DNA from 3 places in the Hafnia sp. CBA7124 genome. Region 1 is predicted to be linked to each of the others. Evidence: predicted binding sites of a transcription regulator. Region 1 holds the regulator's gene; each other region holds the start of a gene.

What was found. The regulator CRP, encoded in region 1, controls carbon source genes, mostly activating them, when cyclic AMP is high. The targets are predictions, from matches to a motif close to ATGTGANNNNNNTCACAT.
Region 2: CPY98_RS11350 (YjcB family protein) is a predicted target of CRP. The motif match lies at 4,218-4,235, and genes of this name have one in related genera.
Region 3: rhaB (rhamnulokinase) is a predicted target of CRP. The motif match lies at 5,002-5,019, and genes of this name have one in related genera.

Annotation. Positions count from the first base shown of each region.
Region 1 is NZ_AP017469.1:4,173,322-4,179,955, forward strand. It holds gene CPY98_RS18985 (phosphoribulokinase) at 1-552, shown strand, start outside; gene CPY98_RS18990 (amidohydrolase) at 562-1,743, opposite strand; gene CPY98_RS18995 (MFS transporter) at 1,759-2,964, opposite strand; gene CPY98_RS19000 (LysR substrate-binding domain-containing protein) at 3,156-4,067, shown strand; gene CPY98_RS19005 (OsmC family protein) at 4,073-4,480, opposite strand; gene crp (cAMP-activated global transcriptional regulator CRP) at 4,810-5,442, shown strand; gene CPY98_RS19015 (YccS/YhfK family putative transporter) at 5,486-6,634, shown strand, end outside.
Region 2 is NZ_AP017469.1:2,449,932-2,456,565, forward strand. It holds gene CPY98_RS20900 (hypothetical protein) at 179-355, shown strand; gene CPY98_RS11315 (hypothetical protein) at 447-701, opposite strand; tRNA gene CPY98_RS11320 (tRNA-Thr) at 953-1,028, opposite strand; tRNA gene CPY98_RS11325 (tRNA-Ser) at 1,034-1,121, opposite strand; gene CPY98_RS11330 (DUF523 domain-containing protein) at 1,337-1,834, shown strand; gene CPY98_RS11335 (DoxX family protein) at 1,863-2,279, opposite strand; gene CPY98_RS11340 (MarC family NAAT transporter) at 2,418-3,092, opposite strand; gene CPY98_RS11345 (formate/nitrite transporter family protein) at 3,185-4,084, opposite strand; gene CPY98_RS11350 (YjcB family protein) at 4,263-4,541, shown strand; gene CPY98_RS20905 (hypothetical protein) at 4,604-4,747, opposite strand; gene proP (glycine betaine/L-proline transporter ProP) at 4,946-6,448, opposite strand.
Region 3 is NZ_AP017469.1:1,140,875-1,147,508, reverse strand. It holds gene CPY98_RS05320 (fimbria/pilus outer membrane usher protein) at 1-199, opposite strand, end outside; gene CPY98_RS05315 (fimbrial protein) at 264-821, opposite strand; gene CPY98_RS05310 (fimbrial protein) at 899-1,438, opposite strand; gene CPY98_RS05305 (aldo/keto reductase family oxidoreductase) at 1,967-2,884, opposite strand; gene rhaR (HTH-type transcriptional activator RhaR) at 3,020-3,880, opposite strand; gene rhaS (HTH-type transcriptional activator RhaS) at 4,018-4,839, opposite strand; gene rhaB (rhamnulokinase) at 5,178-6,634, shown strand, end outside.

The DNA.
Region 1 (6,634 bases):
TACAATCAGGTTCCGGGTACGTTTACCCCGTGGGAAGCACTGCCAGAACCTACCGACGTGCTCTTTTACGAAGGGCTACACGGCGGCGTCGTCACCCAGCAGCATAACGTGGCGCAGCATGTCGATTTACTAGTGGGCGTGGTGCCGATCGTCAATCTGGAGTGGATCCAAAAATTAGTACGAGACACCGGCGAGCGCGGCCATTCACGTGAAGCCGTGATGGATTCGGTGGTGCGTTCAATGGAAGATTACATCACCTACATTACGCCGCAGTTCTCTCGCACCCACATTAACTTCCAGCGCGTGCCGACGGTTGATACTTCTAATCCTTTTGCCGCCAAAGCGATCCCTTCCTCCGATGAAAGTTTCGTCGTGATCCATTTTCAGGGCTTAGACAACATTGATTTCCCTTATCTATTAGCGATGCTGCAAGGGTCGTTTATTTCACACATCAACACGTTAGTGGTTCCCGGTGGAAAAATGGGGCTGGCGATGGAGTTGATCATGACGCCGCTGGTGCAGCGCCTGATCGAAGGGAAAAAAATCGAATAACCGCGCGGGTTATTCAGCCATTAATAGATACTGAATAAAGCCCAGATGTAGCTTCAAGCCGATACGCATAGCGTCCTCATCCAATTTAAATTTTGGATTGTGGACGCCATAAACCGCACCCAAATCTTCATTCCCGCTGCCGATAAACAGAAAACAGCCCGGTACTTTTTCCAGATAAAAAGAGAAGTCCTCGCCGCCAAACATCGGCGCAGGCATTTCAAGCACGCTTTCTTTTCCGAGTTGCTGTTCAATAACTTCGCGCGCAATCCGGCTCGCCTCAACGTCGTTATTGCCGATGGTATAGCCTCGCGTCCAGCGAATATCATAATCCGCGCCGTGCGCCTGCGTAATTCCGGCAACGGTTTGCTCAACCAGCTGCGGTACTTTCTCGCGCACGCTCGCCACATGGGTGCGTAAAGTGCCTGCCAAAGCAGCCGTTTGCGGGATCACGTTGTAGCCGCCCTCTGATTTAAACGTCGCTACGGTTAATACCGGTGTCTGCAAAGGATCGATTTTACGGGCGACAATATTTTGCAGCGCAGTCACCACCTCAGCGCCAATGACCACCGGATCGATACACAGCTGCGGCATAGAGCCATGGCCGCCTTTTCCTTTGATGGTGATATCAAAGTTGTCGCTGGATGCGCAAAACACCCCCGATTTCCAGCCCACGACGCCCGTTGGGAAGTTCGGCATGACGTGCAAACCAAAAATCATGTCCACGCCGTCTAAAACACCGAGTTTAATCAGCTCTTGTGCGCCACCGGGCGGAACTTCCTCGGCGTGCTGAAATATAAAGCGCACCTGCCCACGTAATTGGTGGTGACATTGAGCTAAAACACTGACCGCCCCCATCAACATGGCCGCATGTGAATCATGTCCGCATGCGTGCATCACACCAGAATGCGTTGAGGCAAAAGGCTCTACGCTCTCTTCCTGAATCGGCAATGCATCAATATCAGCACGTAGCGCATAGCGAGGGCCACTCAATGCCCCGACTAAATCAACCACCACGCTGTTATTCGTCGGGCGCGATATCGAAATGTTCTCTACATGAGACAGTTCTTCGGCAATATAGTCGGCTGTTTTCTGCTCTTGGAAGGAGAGTTCAGGGTTTGCATGAATGTGCCGACGCCAACGAATAACATCCGGCATAACAGATAACAACATAGCATCAAGTTCACGTTTCATCGTACATCTCCCCTGTTACGCAGTTTCACGAACTGGGCTATAGGTTTTTCCTGCCAGCGGCAGGATCACCAGCCCAGAGACAATCATGACCACAACCAGAAAAACAAAAGTTGAAAAATAACCTTGGCTCATCTTCACCAGATACCCCATGGCAATCGGCGCAACAAAACCGCCCAAGGTGCCACCGGTGTTAATAATCCCCATCGCGGCACCCATGACGTCAGTCGGTAAACGTTTCATCGGTAAAGTGAAAACGGTGACAAACGACGCCATGAGGAACACATAGCCGAAGAATAAAAACAGGCTGGCCGAAATAGCCGAAGATGTGGCGTAAACCAACCCAATACAGACCGCGCTCAGCAACGAACACGAACAAACCACTTTGTGCTCTTTACCCTGCATGTATTTGCCAACGAAATAGCCGGTGCACAAAGACGAAATCCACATCCCCAGACCGCCCGCCGCGGCCACTAAGCTGGATACGCCCAACGGCAGCCCACGGTTTTGCACCAAGAATTTAGGCAGCCATGCCATCAGGCCGTAGGACGGAATGTTCAAACAAAAAATGGCGATAAACAGCAAAATAACGATAGGGCTTTTCAGCAGCTGGCGATAAGGCCCGCTTTTCTGCTGGGTAGAAGATGTTGGCCATGCCTTCTGTGGATTTGGCACCAGCCACAAAATGCAGCCCGAGATGATAAAGGCCAAAATACCCAACGAAGCAAAAGACCCGCGCCAGCCAATATGTTCAAGACAATATACCGCCACCAACGGGCCTAACGTCATCGCCAGCCCCGCCGAGGACAGCAGAATAGACTGCGCAAAAGTGCGCTGTTCAACGGTGAAATTTGCCGTCACCGCTTTCGCACAGGAGGTCGGATAGCCCGCATGTCCCATTCCCGCCAGAAAACGAAACGTCAGCAATAAACCAAAAGTGAGCCCCAGCCAGCCGAAGCACATGGCAAACCCACCCAGCAGAAAGAGTGAGCTACACAAGACTTTTTTGAATCCAAAGCGATCGTTCAGCCAACCGGCGGGGATCTGAAAAATGGAATAGGCGAGAAAAAAAACGCCGGTGATATAGCCTAATTGCTCAGGCTGGAGGGAAAACTCCCGCTCGATAGGCAACAGAGCAAACCCCACCACGGTTTTGTCGATATAAACGATTGCGTAGCCGATAAACAATAAGAAAATCATCAATGAACGGCGCTGAAATTGCATAGCCAAACTCCTCGCTGAACGGCGTCAACCCTGACAGAGGCTCAAACGCATAGGGGTGCTTATGTGATGTGCATCACTTTCTTTTTATTAACTGCGCGCCAGATGGCATTGATGAAAATATCGTCTTTACCCACACCGTGTAAGATGTCATTTTTTTTGGGGTGATGCTTTTTATTGATAGGGGAAGCGCGGTGAAATATCTGCCAAAAATTCAGCAGCTAAAAACGTTTCAGGAAGTGATTCGTCGAGGAAGTATTCGCGCCGCCGCGCGCGCGTTAAACCAGTCACAGCCTGCAATAAGCAGAGCGATCAAAGAATTGGAACATACGCTGAATACGCAGCTTATCTTGCGTGGAGCTAAAGGAATGATGCTGACTGAAACAGGAAGCGCGTTTGCGGCACGCTCGCAGCTTATTTTGGAAGAATTACAGCGAGCGGCAGATGAAATTGAGCAGATAAGCCAATATTCTCAAGGTTCAGTGTCTGTAGGCTTTTCATCGCTGATTGCGCTAACCGTGTTTCCTCAGGCCGCTGATACCTTTAAGTCTCAGTTTCCACAGGCCAATATACACGCCAAAGAAGCGCAGCTCTCGACGCTTCTACCGGCCTTGCGTGAAGGGCGACTCGATTTTGCCATCGGCACGCTAACAGTCGAAACTACGCCAATAGATCTGGTACGTGAGCCGCTATTTGAATCGCCCTTTTGCATTATCGCTCACCGCGACAACCCATTTTCTCAGGCTAAATCGTTAGAAGAGCTGAAGCACGCAAAATGGCTGATACCTGAAACCGATATGGGCTACTACCAGCAGCTAGAATCAGCCATGGGGAATTTTTACCACCAGCTTAGTCAATCACCGATCCGAACGGACTCCGTGGTGTGCGGATTAAGCATGGTGCAACAGGCACAATACCTCACCATCGTGGCCCGGGCGATGCGGGAACCGCTGGGATTAGGCAATACGCTCTGTGCATTGCCTATCGACGATTTACCCACCGCCCAGTATTGCGTGTTCTATTCACAAAAATCGCCGCTGACCTTAACGGCGCGGCGATTCTTGGATTTATTACGTTGGGAATGCCAAAACTATGCTTGGGAGTAAAAACGTTACTCAACCACGATAGTTTCAAAGCTGTGAGTAATATTCACCGCTTGACCCAACATCAGCGCTACCGAGCAATACTTCTCGGCCGATAAGGCGACTGCGCGTTCAACGGCTTTATCAGTCAGTCCTTTGCCGGTAACCACGAAATGCAGATTGATGTGAGTAAACAAACGAGGGGCTTCTTCGCGGCGCTCAGAGGTTAATTTTACTTCACAGTCGCGCACGTCCAGTCGCCCTTTCTGTAAAATAGAAACCACGTCAATCGCGCTGCATCCACCCGCAGACATCAGCACCATTTCCATTGGGCTTGGTGCTTTATCGCCAGCGTTTCCATCCATAAGAATTTGATGCCCTGAAGCGGATTCACCCAGAAAAGTCATCCCTTCAACCCATTTCACTCGTGCCTGCATGTTTATCACCCCTTTGGTTAAATTTTGGCATCAGACTACGCTTTCTATAAAAAACAGGCAATCAGAGGCCTCACTTCTTGATGCTGAAGCGAGACAACACAAGACACCTGCACAAAGCTGTGCTACAAACTATGCCGAAATGGATCTTTATGGATTGAAACGGGTATAGATCAATAACTCTAGGAAATAATTACCTTAGCCTATTACTCTATATCTCGATTATGAAGTGCTATACAAGTTAATAAGCAAAGCCCCGTGCCACGATAAGCACACTGTCAGGATCAGTATCCCGATATTAGGGCAGCGATAACAACAGAGGATAATAGCGAATGGTTCTCGGCAAACCGCAAACAGACCCGACTCTTGAATGGTTCTTGTCTCATTGCCATATCCACAAGTATCCGTCCAAAAGTACCCTGATCCACCAAGGTGAAAAGGCTGAAACCCTGTACTACATCGTTAAGGGCTCCGTTGCTGTATTGATTAAAGATGAAGAAGGCAAAGAAATGATCCTTTCTTATCTCAATCAGGGCGATTTCATTGGTGAACTAGGCTTATTTGAGGAAGGGCAAGAACGTAGCGCCTGGGTTCGTGCAAAAACCGCCTGTGAAGTGGCTGAAATTTCTTACAAGAAGTTCCGCCAGCTCATTCAGGTCAATCCAGATATTCTGATGCGCCTGTCTGCTCAGATGGCTAGCCGTTTACAGGTTACCTCTGAAAAAGTCGGCAACCTTGCATTCTTGGACGTAACCGGTCGTATCGCTCAGACCCTGCTGAATCTGGCCAAACAGCCAGATGCCATGACTCATCCAGATGGTATGCAGATCAAGATCACTCGTCAGGAAATTGGCCAGATCGTTGGCTGCTCCCGTGAAACCGTTGGTCGTATTCTGAAGATGCTGGAAGATCAAAATCTGATCTCCGCACACGGAAAAACCATCGTCGTTTACGGCACTCGCTGATAGATGACGCCCGTGTAGCCCTGCTGCACGGGTTTCTTTAGCTATGTGGCGGCGGTTCATCTACCACCCGGAAGTCAACTACGCACTGCGTCAAACGCTGGTGCTGTGTCTTCCTGTGCTATTCGGCCTGTTGATAGGTAATCTACAACTTGGGCTGATGTTCTCTTTAGTTCCCGCCTGCTGCAATATCGCCGGGCTCGATACTCCGCATAAACGCTTTATTAAACGATTAGTCGTTGGCGGCAGCTTATTTGCCTTCAGCAGTTTTCTGCTACAGCAATGCTTACTCTGGCAAATTCCCCTACCGCTGATCATGCTCGGTTTAGCCTTGTTGCTTGGCGTTAACGGTGAAATTAGCCCGCTACACGCACGGCTTATGCCTGCCGCGCTGGTTGCCTCTATTTTTACCCTGAGCATGGCGGGAAGCGTACCGATCTGGCATGGGCCACTGCTGTATATTGTCGGCACTATTTGGTATGGCGCTTTCACCTGGTTTTGGTTTCTGCTGTGGAAAGGGCAACCGATCCGCGAGAACCTCAGCCAGCTCTACGTTCAGCTTGGCGACTACATGGAAGCCAAATACAGCCTGCTAACTCAGCATATCGATCCTGAAACCGCGCTGCCTCCGTTGCTACAACGCCAGCAAAAAGTGATGGATCTTATTGCTCAGATCTATCAGCAAATGCACATGCTATCGTTGGTGCATAATCCTGAATACAAACGCCTGCTGCGCTATTTTCAGGTCGCATTAGACTTGCAAGAACACATCACCGTTAGCCTGTCTCAGCCTGATGAAGTGCAGAAGCTGGTCGAAAAAAGTCAGGCCGAGGCGATATTACGCCGCAATGCTCAGGTCATTACCGAGCGACTTAAAACGGTTGCCGACGATATTTTGTATCACCGTTATCCCCAACATTTCTCGATGGATAATGAGCTATCGGCGCTAGAAAAACTGTCTAATCAGCACCCAGATAACCCCGTTGGCAAATTCTGTTATTATCATTTTAGCCGTGTGGCTCGCCTGCTAGAGCGCCAACGCCCACTATATCAACGCAATCTGATGTCCACTCAGCAGCGGCTTCCCTTCTGGCCTGCGCTGCGCGCCTATCTTTCGTTGAAGTCGGTAGCACTGCGCAACGCCGCACGATTAGGTATTACGCTGGCTGCGGGCAGTAGCCTCGGCATGTTATTC
Region 2 (6,634 bases), 1.7 Mb from region 1:
TCCCTTGGCGCATCAATAGTTTTGAGTCCTCAACTTGCTCCTCTGCGCATGACCAATAATTCTAAAAATAATATAAATTTCATATTGATACAAAACCTGAACAATAAATTTATTTTGTTCAGTTTTAGTTCATGTTTAAACATCCTACGATGGTTTTATCAGCGATAGGAGGTCAAATATGAAACAGATTTATAAATACTTAAATGAACTGAAAGACAGCTATCAGCAAGAACATCCGTCCAATAAATTACCGAGTGGGTTCTACCTCACACCGGAACAACGGTTGGAAATATTGAAAGAAATCTTGGCGCCCTACAGCGAAGAAGAAGAACAGTTATCAAAAGAAGCAAGATAAGGAAGGAAAGTGCAGGATCGAACAAATCTAAAAATCACAGCCAAACCACAGCGATGGAACGATGCGGTTTGGCATTTAAGCGCACACTCGACTACAGGCGCTTGCGTATCGCATTTTCTGCACTGAACATCCACAGTTCAGGCTGCCGATTAGGCGAAAATCGCACTTCATAACGATCTTTCAGCGGCGTTAAACGCCAGCTCATCAGCTTCTGATCCCGCTTCGGTTTCAGGAATCGGCGCCAGCCTAATGAACGGGTGGCCTGACGATCGAGCATCCATGCGGCCGTTGGCGATAGCGGCAAACGTATAAAAGTATCTTCAACGCTGATATCACAAATACACATACGACTTTTCCATAACGTAATAATTGTTCACTGATGCTTTAACACCATCACTTGGACGAATTATCCCGTTAGGCCGTGTATAAGCCAAAGAGATAACACCTGAACTATGATGCGGATCACAAATAACAGCATGCTGATTTAACATTTCTGCAACCATCATGTGCGTAACATCTTACTGCGTTGGCTTAACGCCCTATCGTGTAAATTGCAGACAAAAAAAAGCCACCCATTGGGTGGCTTTCTTTCAATCATGGTGCCGACTACCGGAATCGAACTGGTGACCTACTGATTACAAGTCAGTTGCTCTACCTACTGAGCTAAGTCGGCGAATTTGGCGGAAGGATAGAGATTCGAACTCTAGGAGCTATTACACTCGACGGTTTTCAAGACCGCTGCCTTAAACCACTCAGCCATCCTTCCAATGGGGGCAGATATTAGCGACCTTCCCGCTGGCTGTCCAGCGCTAAAATCTTTTTTTTGTTCAAGTGAACAATAATCAGCCCAAGCGAATTCTTTTCAACCAGATATTGCTATTTATTAATCAGTTAGGCGTCTGCTTTCAATGTTTTTCATGCAATAATGCTTTGTATACAGCGTGAAATTTTCTTTGGAAAGTGACTTTTTTTAGGTTTTTTATGGCAAACCACACAAAAATATTAGTTAGCAGCTGCTTAATGGGCTTTCCGGTTCGCTATAACGGTAGCGCTAAACCGTTTATGCCTCCAGCGCTGTTACGCTGGCAGCAAGAAGGACGGCTTATACTTTGCTGCCCAGAGGTGAGTGCCGATTTCCCAACGCCACGCTTAAGCGCAGAAATACGTATCTCGTCGTTGGGGGAGCGTAGAGTGGTTGAATCTGATAGCCATGACGTAACTGCGGGCTATATGGCCGGTGCTCATATTGCCCTACGGCTTGCCCTTAAACATCAATGTCGCTTTGCATTGCTAACCGATGGCAGCCCCTCATGTGGCAGCTCACAAATTTATGACGGCACCTTTAGCGGAAAACGGATTGCGGGTATGGGTATCACGACATCACTGCTACGTGAAAATGGCATAGCTGTTTTTGGTGAATCTGAATTTTCAGCGCTGGAAGAGGCAATTCATTCCTTTGAGATGAAAACGGCCTTGTGAGGGGCCGTTTAGTCGCTAAAAATAGATATTACAGTTTTTTGCTCAAACGATAATCGAGAGAATAGCGCCCAGCACCTGTCACTATCAACAATAACAGCCCACCGATAATACTGATATTTTTATAAAAATTGATCTCGTTAAGTACCATATCCATCCCGCTCAGTTTCCAGAAGGGGTGGCCAATAATTGAGGTCCCTAAAACATAGAGAGCAAAGATAGCCGCAATCGGGCGAGTCCAAAGTCCCAAAATAATCGCCAAACCGAAGAAGAATTCAATAACGACTGCAATAATGGCTGAAATATACGGTAGCGGTGCGCCATAGCCCTGCATTGCAGACACAGCTAGCTCAAAATGAGCTAATTTCCACCAGCCAAAAATAATAAACAGCAGCATCAGCAGTATTCTGGAAAGTAAAATAAGAGAATCTTTCATACCGTCGCTCATTTTTAACTCCTTTTGTATAAAAAGAGGACAACCTGCCTATCTTTATATTAGAACACAATGGGGATTTATCGAGCGGCGAATGAAATAGGCCATACCGTAGGGTATAGATATGGCCAAAGAGCGGGATAATCGTCGTTGTTAACTCACCGCATGAAATGTGGTCACGATCTCTAAAATACCATTAATGATAAATTGAACGCCCATACAGACTAATAAAAATCCCATCAGACGGGAAATAGCGTCAATGCCGCCCTTTCCAACCAGTTTCATAATGGCGCCCGAGCTACGCAAACACCCCCATAAGATAACGCTGACGGATAAAAATACTAATACCGGTGCGACCATTAATACCCACTCAGGGAAATCAGCGCCGTGCTTAATGGTAGACGCCGAACTAATGATCATCGCGATGGTCCCTGGCCCCGCAGTGCTTGGCATCGCTAATGGAACAAAAGCGATGTTAGCCGTTGGGTGCTTCTCCAACTCTTTGGTTTTGTTTTCAACCTCAGGGCGGTCTTCCATTTTCTGCTGAGGAAACAACATCCTAAAACCAATAAATGCCACGATTAATCCACCAGCAATACGCAGCCCAGGAATAGAGATCCCGAAGGTGTTCATGACCAGCTGGCCAGCATAGAAGGCCACAACCATAATCGCAAACACATAGACAGAAGCCATCAGCGATTGGCGATTTCGCTCCTCGCGATTCATATTTCCAGCTAGGCCAAGAAATAACGCGACTGTTGTCAGCGGGTTAGCCAACGGCAACAAGACCACCAACCCTAGTCCAATTGCTTTAAATAATTCAATCATGAGTCATTCTATCCTTGAGGTATTTTTCTAACACGTAGTGATTTCAGCATCCCGAGTATATGAAATCGACACTACCCTTGCTATGCCGATCATCAACCCCTATTTTTATTCGTTGATTTATCCAGCTCATTACGTATCTGTGCATGACTGATTAACGCGAAGATAAAGGTGCCACCGATTATATTGCCAGCCAACGTCGGTAACGCAAATGGGTATAAAAACGCCTGCCAATGCAGGTGTCCGGAAAATATGAGATAAAGAATTTCTACTGACCCAACAACAATATGCGTTAAATCCCCTATCGCAACGAGATACGTCATGATAATAATCACCCAAATTTTTGCTGCTCCAGCTGATGGGAACATCCATACCATCGAGGCAATAATCCAACCAGAAATAACGGCGTTAGCAAACATCTCCGTTGGAGAATTATTCATCACCTGCTGACTAATGGTGACAAATGCTTCACGTGTTTCTACATCGAATACTGGCAGATGCCAAAAAATAAACGCAACTAATCCTGTGCCAAGCAAATTACCGCATAGAACCAATCCCCATAGCCGCATCAACAAAATAAGATTCGTTTTGTTAGGTTTATTCATCACGGGGAGCACTGCCGTTAGCGTATTCTCGGTAAACAACTGCTGGCGTGCCATGATGACGATAATAAACCCAAAGGTATAACCAAAATTCTCTAACAAAAAGGCGCCGGGAACACCATCAAGTTTGACATGAAAAATTCCCTTCGCCATCAACGATGCTCCCATAGAGAGCCCCGCGGCGACCGCCGACCACAGAAGCGCCCAAATATCACGCTCCAGTTCTTTAGTCCCTTCTTGGCGAATAATTTCGTGAACCGCAGCAGCACGAGACGGCAGCCGCTCTTCATCGGTATTAATCGGCTTCCCCTGCTTCTCTTCTTCGTTATCAACCTTTAAATCATCTGTCGGTTTCTCATCGACAATCTCGTCTCGCTTTGGCTCATCATTCATTCTGCACTCCTCCTAGTTCTTAGATTAAGCGTAGACGCTCATTTGAGATGCAGTACCTCAGATTTTCGATATAGCAATAAGGCAGGCTTTTGAATGAAAAACCGACTGGAGCATTCGCTCAATGGAATTTATAATGTGACCAATATCACATTTTAGTATTAAGTAAGGGTTTGGTTACATGGGTACTGTTATGACTGGGCTGATCGTAGCTCGCTGGGAAATTATGAGCACTTTTATGATGTTTATTGCCAGCTCACTAAATGTCAAATTCCGCCGAAAAGGCCATCGCATTGTCGCCTTTGCATTCAGCGGGATTGGTTTTGCAACCGCATGCTGGCTGGTTTTGACACTCTCTGGCACCACAATTAACACGGCCGGCATGAGCCATTTTTGGGCCGTTGCAAAAGATGTGTTCGTCGATGTCATGAGTCAACCGACTGCCTATAGCATGATGTAACACACACGGCATGCTTTAGAGAATTTCCAAAAAAGCATGATACTGCAGGCATTCATATATCGTCATGCATCACTGCCTGATACGCTGACGCCAACTAGAAGCGAGGCCTTGAGCATTTTCATTGCCGTATTCCAGCGGCTTGAGCTGTGACGTGCAACGGCATATTTTGCAACGGACTGTGCAATTTTAACTCTTTTCGTATTCATGGTTTGGCTCCTCTGATAACTGAGCGTTGTCCCCACACACTCATCGCTATTAGGAAAAAGCCTATACCTTTCTGCTTCAAGCTGTGTTTTTGAATTGTAAGTTTTCTTCGAAAACTATATCCAAAAAACATAATTTAAAGACTTAGCGCTATAAAACGCAAAAGGGCCGCAATGCGGCCCTTAGTTTAGTCAGAGATTTTAATCTAACTTTGGATGCTGATCGATAAGGCGTTGTTTTTGACGCTCCAACTCCCCAATCTGATCGTTAATATCTTCAACTTTCTGCTCAATGTTGTCATACGTTTCTTGTAACAACTCTTTGGCTTCAGCACGGTCAGATGCCGCTGGCGTCGCACCACGCAAGGGTTTATTGGCGGTTTCTTTCATAAAGATCCCGGTAGCCAAACCTATCAATGCAACGACCATGAGATAATACGCTGGCATATACAGGTTATTTGTCGTCTCAACTAACCACGCGGCAATCGTTGGCGTTAAACCTGCCACCAACACCGAGATATTGAAGGAGATCGCCAAAGCACTGTAACGGATATGGGTTGGGAACATGGCCGGTAGCGTCGATGCCATAACACCGGTGAAGGCATTCAGTAATACGGCAAGGATAAGCAGGCCTAAGAAGATCAACCCAATAACATCGCTGTTAATCAGTTTAAAGCATGGGATGGCCAGCAACAGTAAACCCACGCTGCCGAAAATAATAAAAGGCTTACGGCCAAAACGGTCACTCATCAACCCCATCACTGGCTGCACAAACAGCATACCAATCATGATAGCAATGATGATAAGTACTCCATGGTCTTCGGAGTAATGCAGGTTATGGGATAAATAACTCGGCATGTACGTCAGCAGCATGTAATAGGTTACGTTGGTTGAAATAACCACACCTACGCACGTTAATAAGCTTTTCCAATGCTGGGAAACGATTTGTCTAAATGAAGTCTTAGGGGGATTTTGAATCGCATTGCGATCGTCTTTTTCCATTTTATCAACATGCTGCTGGAATGCAGGAGTTTCTTCCAACGCATGACGCAGATAGAGGCCAATTAAACCCAACGGTGCCGCAATAAAGAACGGAATACGCCAGCCCCAATCAAGGAAGTCCTGCTCCCCTACAATGCTAGATATAAGTACGACGACACCGGCACCAAGCACAAAACCCGCTATCGAACCGAAATCCAACCAGCTTCCCATGAATCCACGTTTTCTATCTGGGGAATATTCAGCAACAAAAATTGCCGCACCAGAATATTCACCACCTACAGAAAAGCCCTGAGCCAATTTAGCTAATAGCAGCAAAATCGGTGCCCAAATGCCGATTGAAGCATAGGAAGGGATTAAACCAATACAGAATGTACTTACAGCCATGATAATAATCGTGACTGACAGAACCTTTTGACGACCAAATTTATCGCCCAATGCGCCAAAGAAAACACCACCAAGAGGTCGGATTAAAAATGGAACGGAGAATGTTGCTAGCGCGGCAATCATCTGAATGCCAGGATCTGCGCCGGGGAAAAATACCTGACCAAGTGCATATGCCACAAATCCATATACACCAAAATCAAACCACTCCATTGCATTACCCAGTGCAGCAGCGGTAATGGCTTTTTTTAATTTTTCATCATCAATAATTGTAATGTCGTTAATGTGTAGCGGCTTTGCCTGCTTTCTTCTTAATCTCATTATCGTTTCCTTGCTAAATTTTGTGCCACACAGCGAAAGCCATCTCGCTGAAGCGCACTATGGTCACTAATGCCCGGTAGGCGTGGCCTAAATCGCCGTCAATATGCGTTATTGGAGAGCCATTTCTCCGCTAAGCTACGCATTTTCCGGCCCTTTTATCCTTATTTAATCCTTCAAATAACGTAG
Region 3 (6,634 bases), 1.6 Mb from region 1:
TGATATCCAACAGGTAATCACCTGCGGCAACATAGTTGTCTGAAGCAAAACGGGATAAATCAACATGGGTGCGATCGGACGCATCCAATACGTCGGTATTAAATTCAACGAGATCGTCTGCATATACCGTATTGGCATAGCAGAAAATAATCACCTTTAAGGCCACTATTTTTAATTTTGTTTTTAGTGTTACCGACATGACAATTTATCCCGAATTAATCGACGGAATACGCCGAATACCCCAAATGGCATTGGTTAATTTTTTAGTTATAATCAATAAAAAAACGAGCAATAGCATAAAACTCACCGGCTTTAATATGTTTATTAACCGGAACCAGCGAGGCGGTAAATCTCAGAATATTACTCCCGTTACTTAAATCATATCCGGGAGAAGGTTGCCCTATTGTCAGCATACTTCCATGCTGATTACGTAAATGAATACCAAATCCCTCTCCTTCTCCGGTAACTAATAACGCTGACGGATCATGAGGAGATGAATTTCCAATAAAAGTGATCGTGGCATAAGGAAAGCTGTCATCAGCAGCCGTTTTATTTTTAATAACTCTGCACCCGGTAAGATGAACATTAAAATCTTTCGTTAGGTGACTTTCGCTATCCATATTAATATCACGAGCAGATACATCGCCAAAATCAACCCAGATCTCACGTGAAAGAGGATCAATGCCACAGGCAGTTTCAATCAGCTCACCAGACATTTCGACTTTCCCTGGTGTAATACTGGATGCCAGCGTGTCAGCGGAAAAAAACAGCGCATATAAAAAAAGCATCACTGATATTTTTTTCTTTATTCCTGACATCATGCTCGCTATCCCTACTGAATATTTCACAGGTAGAAAACGGGGGATATACGCCCCCCGTGTGCACCACTTCTAGGAGATTACTGGTAAGCGATCTGGAAGTTGATGGTTGACTGGAAAGAACCTGCGGTTACAGGGTTTGCAGTCTGATCCGCGCTGTCTGCTTTCACATAGGCAACAAATGGAATGGTGTTAGTACCGTTAACCAGCTGTACAGCCGTGGTGCCCTGACCCCAAACCACATCCTGGCTGGCGCTATCTTTCAGACCGATACCCGCATTAGACGCGGTACCTGAAGTGAACGCTGCCAGAGTTGCATCAGCTGGGCTTACACTAGTTGGGGTGTAAGAAACAACGGCGCTGGTCGCAACGGTAGTATCGCAATCCTGCAATTCGATGTTTTTCTGCACGTTACCTGCATGAGCACCGTTAGCCAGCGCTGAAACAGGGATCTGACCAAAATCGACAGATACTGGGCTAGAATTAGGTGATAAACCGCAGGCAGTATTCACCAATTCACCTTGGAATTGGATTTGGCCATTGGTCGTATCAGCCAGAACAGACATAGAACTTACAGCAGCGGTAAATGCTACGGCTAAAGCAACTTTATTCAATTTCATAAAAATTTCCTGCGTAATATAAATATCCTAAAAAAAGATAAAGAGCATTTAAGCCACAGGACGCAATCCAAGCGACAATAGAAGCTCTCTGTGTTATTGGTATAAATCCTTTTAAATAATTAAAGACGCCATGTGTTTATCATAATTATTATCCTGCTCCATCGGACGAACAAAATGCTATCAAATCCCATTAATCGTTAAAAGCCTTACAGCCAAAGAGGTTTAAGTACGTATTTAAAACTCGCAACAATGCTATATACGCTATTTTAATCTCGCGAAGTATTTGGAATCATCTTAGTCGCGCCATTTTTTAATATCGGAAAATACTTAGATATAGTTTTTCCTATACAGTTAATACACGCCAGCACACCACATACGTGTATTAATAATTAATAGAGAGTGAGAAACGTTAAACGAAGTTACATTAAGGAGTGGCAATAAGACGTGGCAATAAAATAGGAGGAAGTTTGTTGTCTCTAGAGAACAGCCAGAAAACTGGCTGTTCTAGAACTATAATAGCATCAGGGCTTATGGCAGCTCGTTACCGGCTGCGCGATAAATTTCATACCATTCTTCACGCGTTAACGTGATATCGCAGGCCTGACATATTTGCTTGAGGCGCGAAGTGCTCATCGTGCCTGAAATCATCTGCATATTGGCTGGATGACGTAAAATCCACGCCGTCGTAATAGTGGTATTTGATACGCCATAACGCGCCGCAATCTCATCAATTTTCTGATTCAGTTCTGGGAACTTAGGATTGCCGAGGAATACGCCTTCAAACATACCGTATTGGAACGGGGACCATGCCTGAATCGTCACGTCATTTAAACGGCAATAGTTCAATACTTCACCGTCGTGATCAACACTCGACGCATTTTCCATATTGACGTTAATACCACTGCGGATCATACCGCTATTGGTAATACTCAATTGAAGCTGATTCGCCAAGATCTTTTGGCTCATAAACTTTTGCAGTAAAGCCATCTGCATTGGGCTTTGGTTTGAAACACCAAAACGGCGCACTTTGCCGGTATTCAGTAAGTGATCAAACGCCTCGGCCACTTCTTCCGGTTCCATTAGCGCATCAGGGCGATGCACCAGCAGCATATCGAGATAGTCGGTATCTAAACGCTCTAAGATGCCGTCTACTGATTTTAAAATGTGCTCTTTAGAGAAATCGAACAGGCCTTTACGAATCCCGCATTTAGACTGTAGGAAGACCTTCTCACGACGGTCATCATTGAGCTTGGCTGCGCGAGCAAAAATACGCTCACATTCGCCGCCGCCATAGATATCTGCGTGGTCGAAGAAGTTTGCGCCCAAATCCAGCGCGGTTTGCACAAAAGTTTCGGCCTCTGCGGCTTTCAACTCATCCATACGCATGCAGCCCACCACAATGGCCGGAACATGCAGGGTAGAACCACCTAATTTAATTTGTTTCATCAAACTGCCCTATCTGGTTAGCGGTGCCGAATCACGGCCACCGCTATTGATGATGACGAAAATCGCCGCAAAAAATGCCATGTCATACTCTAGCTTATCCCCCTAATAATTGGACTGGCTTCAAGTATAAAGGGGTTAAATCGCTCGCTCTGGTTCAGTCACAAAGCGCTGGCGATACTCTCGTGGAGTTAGCCCGGCATCACGGGTAAACACCACGGAAAAATAGTTGCTGTCTTCAAAACCGCAGCGCGTCGCAATTTCACTGATACGATAGTCGCTGCGTCTCAATAATCGCTTAGCCTGACACAGACGTAGCTGACGCAGATAATGGCTGATCGACATCCCTGTTTGCTGGCGAAATAGCTGTTTCAGCGAGCGCTCGACCAACTGATGCTCTGCGCAAAAAGCCGATAAATCGAAATGGCTGTCGAGTCCACCTTGCAGTGATGCCATCAGCAAATCAAGCTGTTCGCCAGCCGGTAGCAAATAGACACTCTCCGCCGTGTAACGATAACGTTTTAGCACAATCGCTAACTGCAGTAGCAGAGCTTCAGTCAACTGAATCGAAAGTGCGTCGGTTTTACGGCTCTCTTGCGCCAGCTGAGCAATAATCGGCCTCGCCTGCGCTAAACCACCGGTGCTTAAACGCCAATGATTCTGTCGAGTCGACTCATCAAACGGTGGCAATAATAGATTCCATTGGGCGTTTAAACGTAAACGCTCGGGACAATAGATGATATTGTCCAGAACCAGATCGTTAACCGATTCGTAGCTATGACAGTCCTCGGCGTTGATATAGAAAATATCGCCGCAGGTTATCCGATACGGTCGATCGTTGAGAACGTGCAAACCGTTGCCACGCCAAACGATCACGATCTCGCAAAACTGGTGGGAATGTTCGGCAAAAACCTGCTGTGGATAACGATCCGCAACCGCGACCGGCATCTGTTCTGAAGGAAAATAATCCCGATTCTCCAGCACTAACGGCTTTCGCATTCCCCGCCTCCCACGCTTATTTAGCCAGAAAGTATCACAGAATCATCATGGTTTTACGTTGACGGCTTTCTCGATTCCGCACATTGCATTCCGCCGTTAAGTAACAAAATGTCACTTGGCTTAGCGTGACTGAGCCACTATCCCTGATAACGCAAGGCTCGAGGAGATTGGTCAAATTCGCGTTTAAAAAGCGTAGAAAAATGATTGCTGTCGCCAAAACCGCACTGATAGGCAATATCCGTCACGCTGCTATCGCTGTGGCAAAGTTGGTGACGAGCTTGCAAAAGTCGCAGGCGAGTCAGATAGCGCTGCGGCGTCATGCCCGTGTGGTTCTTAAGCTGACGGTGTAAGGTGCGAAGCGGCAACGAGAAGCGATCCGCTAATTCCGTCCACTCCACAGATTCGGCGTAGTGATGCTGTAACCAATCTAATAGCTGACGCAAACGCCCTTCCTGATCGTCCCCGACCTGAGCAGAACACCCCTGCCAAAGCTGCACAATAAGCTGCATAAAGACGCTTTCATGTAACGCAATATCCTCGGCTCGCTCGCTGGCCGGTGTTTGTTCGAGTTTCGCCATCAGCATTTTTACCTGCGCTAACACCTGCTGGCTGATACGCCAATGTGAGGGATAAACCCCTTCGGATTCTCGCGGTAAAAATTGCTCAACGCCCGATAAAAACTTAAACGCATCCGGTGCACGGAAGAGCACATTGGTGAGAAAAAGGCCGTCTGTATGCTCAAACAAATGACGATCGTGATCGCGAACGAAACATACACAGCCGCTGTTGAGCGTATAGGGATTGCCGTTGAAAACGTGCACGCCAGCGCCCTGTTCTACAATCACAATTTCATAGAAATCATGGTGATGTTCAGGAAATTCCGGCTGCGGAGCGCGAGGTTCAATGGCGACAGGCGCATAGCCAGAAGAGAAAAAATCAATACTGTGCAAAACCGTCATCGTCAGACTCCTTATCTTATCGGGGTATCAACGCGGGTGATTTCTCCAGCGGTATGCTATGGCTCGATAGTAGAAGAAGGCTGAAAAATGAACCTTAAACTTTTGACGTCAAAACGGCTTTTCGCGTTCGTTAATTTAAGAATGCACGACCAATATTAAGAAATGCGGCGAACATCACAGGCCAGCGCATCTAAGAACTGTGACTTACTTCACTTTCACCTTTGCCGTATTGCCATCGCCATAATTTCACTGGCATTCATGAGAAGGTGCCCCACCAAGCAAGTTTCTACACTGACCGTCATTGATAAATAAGAATGTTCAACGACGGACGGTTCAACATGACGACACGCCATATTGCCGCAATCGATCTTGGTGCCTCCAGCGGGCGAGTGATGCTGGCGAGTTACCACGTCGGCACGCAACACCTTACGCTAAAAGAGATCCGCCGCTTTACCAATCGGCTGGTACCTCGTGACGGTTTTGATACTTGGGATCTTGATGCCCTTGAGCAGGAAATTCGTACCGGGCTTGAGCAAATTGATGCTGAAAATATCCCATTAGACAGCATTGGCATTGATACCTGGGGCGTAGATTTTGTGTTGTTGGATGCCAGCGGCGAACGAGTCGGCCATCCCGTCGCTTATCGAGACGATCGTACCCACGGCCTGATGGCACAGGCGCAAGAGCACTTAGGTAAACCGTTTATCTATCAACGTACCGGCATTCAGTTTTTGCCCTTCAATACCCTTTATCAGCTGCGTGCGCTCAGCGAACAGCAGCCTGAGTTGCTGGATCGGGTTGAGCATTTGCTGCTTATTCCCGATTACCTTCATTACCGTTTAACAGGGCAAATGAACTGGGAATACACCAACGCCAGTACAACACAGCTGTTGAATATCCACAGCGGCGATTGGGATACCGATTTGCTGAACTATGCCGGTGTTCCGGCTCGTTGGTTTGGCAAACCGACCCAGCCGGGTCAGCGTATCGGTTGCTGGCAAAGCCCGAAAGGACAACAGGTTCCAGTCGTTGCCGTTGCCACCCATGACACTGCCAGCGCGGTGATTGCCACCCCAATGCAGGATAGCGATTCGGCCTATCTCAGCTCAGGTACATGGTCATTAATGGGCATTGAAAGCCGTACGCCGTTCACCGATAGCCATGCGTTGCAGGCCAATATCACCAATGAAGGGGGGGCAGAAGGCCGCTATCGGGTACTGAAAAATATTATGGGCTTATGGTTGCTACAGCGCGCAACCCAAGAGCTGGGCGTTCAGTATCTGCCCGATCTGATTGCAGAGGCCGCTCAGCAGTCTGCACACCATTTTCTGATTAACCCGAACGACGAGCGCTTCATCAACCCAGCCAATATGTGTTTGGAAATTCAAAACGACTGCCGCGAGCGTGGCGTTCCGGTGCCCGAAACACCGGCAGAACTGGCGCGCTGTATTTTTGACAGCTTGGCGAAACTCTATCAGCAGGTGGCCGAAGAGCTTGCTGAACTGCGCGGTAAGCCGATCAGCCATTTACATATCGTCGGCGGGGGCAGCCAAAACCGTTTCCTCAATCAGCTGTGCGCCGATCTCTGCAACATCGAAGTCAGCGCGGGCCCCGTTGAAGCTTCAACCTTAGGCAATATCGGCTGCCAGTTAATCGCGCTGGGCGATATCGCCGATGTGCATGCTTTCCGCCGCGTGGTGGCAAATAACTTCCCGCTGGAACATTTTTTACCCAACCCATCTCACCACTCTTTATCCGCATCGCTCAGCAACGGCGGTGCGCAAACCTCTGCCCA